One region of the Bradyrhizobium sp. AZCC 1578 genome, then DNA from elsewhere that is predicted to be linked to it. Evidence: predicted binding sites of a transcription regulator. Region 1 holds the regulator's gene; the other holds the start of a gene.

Region 1 (3,411 bases):
GCCACCGGTCAGCTCTTGCTCGACCAGACCAACGTCCTCGACCCCAAGCTCGATCTCAATCTGCTGCGGGCCCGCGTCGGCATGGTGTTCCAGAAGCCGACGCCGTTCCCGATGACGATCTACGAGAACATCGCCTTCGGTATCCGTCTCTACGAGAAGATCTCCAAGTCGGAGATGGACGGCCGGGTCGAGAAGGCGCTGCGCGGCGGCGCCCTGTGGAACGAGGTCAAGGACAAGCTCAATGCAAGCGGCCTCTCGCTGTCCGGCGGCCAGCAGCAGCGGCTCTGCATCGCGCGCACCGTTGCGGTCAGGCCCGAGGTGATCCTGTTCGACGAGCCCTGCTCGGCGCTCGATCCGATCTCGACCGCCAAGATCGAGGAACTGATCCAGGAACTGGCAGAGGACTACACCATCGCCATCGTCACCCATAATATGCAGCAGGCGGCGCGCGTCTCGGACAAGACCGCCTTCATGTATCTCGGCGAGCTGGTCGAATTCGACGACACCAACAAGATTTTCACCTCGCCGCGCGATCGACGTACCCAGGACTACATCACGGGGCGGTTTGGTTAAGGAGATAACAGATGGCTTCTGAGCACACCGCCAAGGCGTTTGACAGCGACCTCCAGGAATTGACGCGTCTGGTCGCCGAGATGGGCGGCCTTGCTGAGCGCATGATCACCGAATCCGTCGACGCGCTGGTCCGCCGCGACGTCGCGCTCGGCAAGCACGTCGTCGCCACCGACGTCGAGATCGACCGCCTGCAGCATCTGATCGAGGAGCGCGCGGTGCTGACCATCGCCCGCCGCCAGCCGATGGCGATCGATCTGCGCGAGATCGTCGGCGCGATGCGGGTTGCCACCGATCTGGAGCGGATCGGCGACCTCGCCAAGAACATGGGCAAGCGCGTCGCGGCGCTGGAGAACGATTTCCAGCCGCTGAAACTGATGCGCGGCCTCGAGCACATGACCGATCTGGTACAATCGCAGGTCAAGTCGGTGCTGGACGCCTATGCCGCGCACGATCTGCCGGCGGCGATGGCGGTGTGGAAGGGCGACGAAGAAGTCGACGCCATCTGCACCTCGCTGTTCCGCGAACTCCTCACCTACATGATGGAGGATCCGCGCAACATCTCGTTCTGCATCCACCTGATGTTCTGCGCCAAGAATATCGAGCGGATCGGCGACCACGCAACCAACATCGCCGAAACCGTGTTCTACATGATCGAGGGTCAGCAGATGCTCGACAAGCGCCCGAAGGGCGACATGACGACGTTTGCCACGACCGTCTCCAACACTTGAGGAAAGCAGAATGAGCGCGCGCATTATGGTGGTCGAGGACGAGGAAGCGTTGACCACGCTGTTGCGCTACAACCTCGACGCTGAAGGCTATGAGGTCGAGACCGTCGGCCGCGGCGACGATGCGGATACGCGGCTGAAGGAGCGCGTGCCCGATCTCGTCGTGCTCGACTGGATGCTGCCGGGCCTCTCCGGCATCGAGCTGTGCCGCCGTTTGAGAGCGCGCCCCGAAACCAAGCAATTGCCGATCATCATGCTGACCGCGCGCGGGGAGGAGAGCGAGCGGGTGCGGGGGCTTGCGACCGGCGCCGACGATTACATCGTCAAGCCGTTCTCGGTGCCGGAACTGCTGGCGCGCGTAAAGGGCCTGCTGCGGCGGGCGAGCCCCGAGCGGCTCGCCACCGTGCTGACCTATGGCGATATCGAACTCGATCGCGAAAAGCGCCGCGTCGCGCGCTCAGGCCGCCAGATCGATCTCGGCCCGACCGAGTATCGCCTGCTCGAATTTTTCCTCGAGCACCCCGGCCGCGTCTTCAGCCGCGAGCAGTTGCTCGATAGCGTCTGGGGCCGCGACATCTATATCGACGAGCGCACCGTCGACGTCCATATCGGCCGCTTGCGCAAACTGCTCAACCCCGGCCGCGAGCAGGATCCGATCCGCACCGTCCGCGGCGCAGGTTACGCGCTGGATGACCGGTTTGCGAAGGTGGAGCCGTAACGCTCCGTTGCCGTCCTCGCGAACTTCTCGGTCGTCCCCGCGAACGCGGGGACCCATAACCACCAATCTCGATTGTTGAAACGTGCTGGAGCTCCAGCTCAGCGTAACCACAGACACCTGTGGTTATGGGTCCCTGCGTTCGCACTAGGGCATGCACACTTGTTGCGCCGCAAATACTCATGAAAAGCCAAGGGTTTTTGCACTTCTCAAGTGTTGCGACGTAGTTTTGCTGCGCGCGCTCTCCACCCCACCGAAGCGCTGGATTCCGATCTTGCGCGAAAACGCCAGCCTCGATTCCAAAATTTCGATGAGCTCGCATCTTCGATTCTAAAATTGCATATGAAGCCTGAATCGCACTGCAACATGTGTGCATCCACTAGTGCGTTCGCAGGGACGACAAGTTGAGGGGTTCTCGCCTCTATTCCGTCATCCCCGCGAAACGCGAGGACCCATAACCGCCAATCTCGATTGTTGAAATGCGCTGGAGCTCCAGCTCAGCATAACCACCTGCACTTGTGGTTATGGGTCCCTGCATTCGCAGGGACGACATCGTTGAGATAGCGGCGCGCGCCCCTTACCGCGTCTGCTTCGGCTGCTGCCTCCGCCGATCGGCGGCGGGCTGGTAGGCGATGCGCGAGTGGTGGGCGCAATAGGGCAGGCCGGTGAGCGCCTTGCCGCCGCAGAAGAAGAATTCCGGGCTCGAGGGATCGCCGACCGGCCAGTGGCAGGTGGCCTCGTTCAGTTCGAGCAGCGACAGCCGCTGGCTCATCGGCACGACGTTGTCGAAGGCGATCGGATCCGGCTCCATCTCGACTTCGAAGGCGTGTGCCAGCGCGGTGTTGCCGCGCGAGACCGGGCGCGACACCCGCATCATCGGCTGGGCGGGGCGTGCCTTGCGCTGCCGCGGGGCGGCCGAGGAGGGGCTCTTGGCACGGCCGGAAAGGCCCAGCCGGTGCACTTTGCCGATTACGGCGTTTCGCGTCACATTCCCGAGTTCCGCGGCGATCTGGCTCGCCGACAATCCGGCTTCCCAGAGCTTCTTAAGCTGTTCGACGCGATCGTCGGACCAGGTCAAAACCGTCATCGTAATCTTCCCTTCGCATCGCGCCGGCCAATCGGGGGCAGCGCTGGCGAGTCATTCGTCTCAAAAATCCCTGCGGTCAGAATCCCTTAGCCCTCGCCGGACGCGCTAACCGCGCCGAACGTTTACGCCTGCACAAAATGGACTCTTAGGGATCAGAACTGCCGCACGAGATGTCGTACCCGACAGCCCAAACGCTACAATATGGCGTGACTCGGGCGCAAGAGTCCGGGCCCGAACGTCCACATGTTCTGACATCTAGGCATTTCACTGCGTGTTTTCCACCACACCGCAATCTTACGGATTTCAGCATC
Region 2 (3,411 bases), 3.9 Mb from region 1:
TCCTTGAGAGACTTTCCACGTCCAGACAGGCTCGGATTCGTCATGAAATAGTTATGCAGGTTGAACGGCTCTTCGCCTTTCGCGGCCTTCATACGCGTTGAAGACCCATCCGGCAACAATTGCCAGCTCTGCTCGGTATCCTTCAGATTCGCGACCATGATCTGTTCGAGAACCTGCTGATGTACCGTGGGATTTTGCAATGGACAGAGGACTTCGACCCGGCGGTCGAGGTTCCGCGGCATCATGTCGGCGGACGAGATATACACAGCCGCCTTGGGCCCGGGCAGCCCTTGCCCCATACCAAAGCAGTAGATTCGGCCGTGCTCCAGGAAGCGGCCGATCACCGATTTGACGCGGATATTGTCCGATAGCCCGGGCAGGCCGGGCCGCAGACAGCAGATGCCGCGCACCACCAGTTCGATCGACACGCCGGCCTGTGAGGCCTCGTAGAGCGCGTCGATGATGTCGGGGTCGACCAGCGAATTCATCTTCATCCAGATCGCGCCCGGCTTGCCGTGCCTTGCGTGATTGGTCTCGCCCTTGATGTGTTCGATGATGCGCTGGCGTAGCGTCAGCGGCGACACCGCCATCCGCTCGATGTCGCTCGGCTCCGCATAGCCGGTGATGTAGTTGAACACCCGCGCCGCGTCGCGGCCGATGATCGGGTCCGACGTGAAATAGGAAAGGTCGGTATAGATGCGCGCGGTGACCGGATGATAATTGCCGGTGCCGGTATGCACATAGGTCGTCAGGTTACCGCCCTCGCGCCGCACCACCATCGACAGCTTGGCGTGCGTCTTCAGTTCGAGAAAGCCGTACACGACCTGCACGCCGGCGCGTTCGAGGTCGCGCGCCCAGCGGATATTGGCCTCCTCATCGAACCGCGCTTTCAGCTCGATCAGCGCGGTCACCGACTTGCCGGCTTCCGCGGCCTCGGCGAGCGCCCGCACAATCGGAGAATTGCTCGAGGTGCGGTAGAGCGTCTGCTTGATGGCAACGACGTCGGGGTCGCGGAGGGCTTGCTGCAGGAATTGCACGACGACGTCGAAGGATTCGTAAGGATGATGGACGATGAGGTCCTTTTGCCGGATCGCCGCGAAGATGTCCCCGGCGTGGTCGCGCACTCGCTCGGGATGGCGCGGCACATAAGGCACGAATTCGAGATCGGGACGGTCGAGCCGGGTGAGCTGCGACAGCTCGTTCATCGCCAGCACGCCGTCGACCAGAAACACCTCGTCGTCGGCGGCGGAAAGCGCCTGCTGCACGAAGGTGCGCAGCGCTTCCGGCATCTTGGCTTCTATCTCCAGCCGGATCACCGAACCGCGCCGCCGCCGCTTCAGCGCAGTCTCGAACACGCGGACCAGATCCTCGGCCTCTTCCTCAATTTCGAGTTCGGAGTCGCGGATGATGCGAAACGCGCCCTGGCCCTTGACGGTGTAACCGGGGAACAGGCGGCCGATGAACAGGCCGGTGGCCTGCTCCAGCGGGATCAGGTGCACTGCGCCGTCCTTGGGCATGCGGATGAAGCGGTCGATCTTGCCGGGCATGCGGATCAGCGCGTTCATCGCCTTGCCGTCGGAAGTCCGCAACAATTGCAGCGCGATGGTGAAGCCGAGGCTCGGGATGAACGGGAACGGGTGAGCGGGATCGATCGCCAGCGGCGTCAGCAGCGGGAAGATGCTGCGGAGGAAGTGATCCTCGAGCCAGCCGCGCTCCGCCTTGGTGAAGTCGTGGCCGTCGACCAGCATGATGCCGGCGTCCGACAGGGTGGTGCGCAGATCGCGCCAGATCGCCTGCTGATCGGAAGCTAGTTCCGAAACCGTCTTGTTGATGAGAGTGAGCTGCTCGGACGGCGTCAAGCCATCGGGGCTGCGCTCGGCGATGCCTTCACGGACCTGCGCCTTGATGCCGGCGACGCGAACCATGAAGAATTCATCAAGGTTATTGGCCGAAATCGACAGGAATCGCACCCGTTCCAGCAACGGATGGCCGGGATTGACCGATTCCTCGAGCACCCGGCGGTTGAAATGCAGCCAAGATAGTTCCCGATTGATGAATCGCTCCGGGCTCGTGACGATCGCGGACGGAGCTTCGGCAATCGGCTCTTTTTCTTTTATTTCAACGGCTTGTACCAATTCCATAAGGCTTTGATCCATCGCGAGCGAGGCAGGGCCGACTTTAGTGGCAGGGCCGACTTTAAGGGAAAGCGGCCCACAGCATGTGATACGCCGATGACGTTTCAATGACATTGATGTTCCGCGTACAGCCGGCGTCAAGGCGGCAGGACGCAGCAGGAGCTACCCGATCAGGCGTTGCGCAAGAGTTCCGCGGCCAGCGCCCGGGTGACCGGCCGGCCGAGCCGCAGCGCCTCGGTATCCAGGAGCTCGATCGCCTGGCGAGCAGCGGCATAGGACCGTTCGATTCGGGTGGCGAGGTAGCTCACCACCGTCTCGTCGATGCTCAATTGGCGGTCCGCGCAGAATTTGACGATCAGGCCACGAAACAACAGGTCATCCGGCGGCAATAGCGACACGAGGGGGGCGGCGCGCAGCCGCGACCGGAGATCGCGCAGCTCGATCTCGAACGCCGCCGGTGGAACGCGTCCCGTGATCAGGACGAACGCCCCGTCCTCGCGTGCCAGGTTCAGCAGATGAAACAAGGCGCGTTCGTCGAAGTCGGCAGGCCTCAGATCCTCGACCACCAGTGCCCCGGTGGCGAGTGCGCCGGGGACGGCAGCGGCGTTGAGCGCGTGGGCTGAGATCGAGCGCGCGCCCGCCTGTTCGGCCCAGATCGCGGCGAGATGGCTCTTGCCGGATCCCTCCGGCCCCGCCAGCAGCATGATGCGGTTCGGCCAGTCCGGCCAGCTTTCGATCAGCGAGAGTGCGGCTTCATTGGCCGGACCCTCGAGGAAATTGTCGCGCGTCAGGCTCTCCGCATGCGGCAGCGCAAAGGCAAGCTGACGAGGTTGAACGCGAACTACCACGCAAATCTCCAGGCCGGGATCTTCAGGCCTTCATAGCGCTTTCGAGCGAAAGCCTGTCCCGGACTTGATCCGGGCGGGCACGGCTTGCGAGAAAAAACGCGCAAAAACAAAAGAACAACCTAGCGCGCTTCGATCGTGCTCATGTGCCGCACCCATTCGACGAGATAGAGCGAGACGGAAACCAAAGTAAAGACCGTAACAAAACCCATCAGGATCACGTCATAGGGCGCCGGCTTGAAGTTGAAACCGAGCGACGCCAGCACCAGCGCCGCGAACGCCACCTGCGCCACCGTGTTGAGCTTCGACACCATCAGGGGCTTCATCGGGATCGGCTTGTCGAACAGCCATGACACGATCACGGCCGTCACGATCATGATGTCGCGCGACACCACGAGGATGACGAGCCAGCGCGGCACCGCACCCCAGAT

Evidence for each region. The regulator PhoB, encoded in region 1, activates phosphate uptake and scavenging genes when phosphate is short. The targets are predictions, from matches to a motif close to TGTCATNNANCTGTCAT.
Region 2: a site for PhoB is predicted at 2,232-2,248, ahead of V1290_RS34760 (RNA degradosome polyphosphate kinase). Genes of this name have one in related genera too.

What each region holds. Positions count from the first base shown of each region.
Region 1 is NZ_JAZHRZ010000001.1:3,421,038-3,424,448, reverse strand. It holds gene pstB (phosphate ABC transporter ATP-binding protein PstB) at 1-573, shown strand, start outside; gene phoU (phosphate signaling complex protein PhoU) at 585-1,301, shown strand; gene phoB (phosphate regulon transcriptional regulator PhoB) at 1,312-2,016, shown strand; gene V1290_RS16310 (GcrA family cell cycle regulator) at 2,591-3,100, opposite strand.
Region 2 is NZ_JAZHRZ010000001.1:7,295,805-7,299,215, forward strand. It holds gene V1290_RS34760 (RNA degradosome polyphosphate kinase) at 1-2,141, opposite strand, end outside; gene V1290_RS34765 (chromosomal replication initiator DnaA) at 2,306-2,983, opposite strand; gene V1290_RS34770 (CDP-alcohol phosphatidyltransferase family protein) at 3,103-3,411, opposite strand, start outside.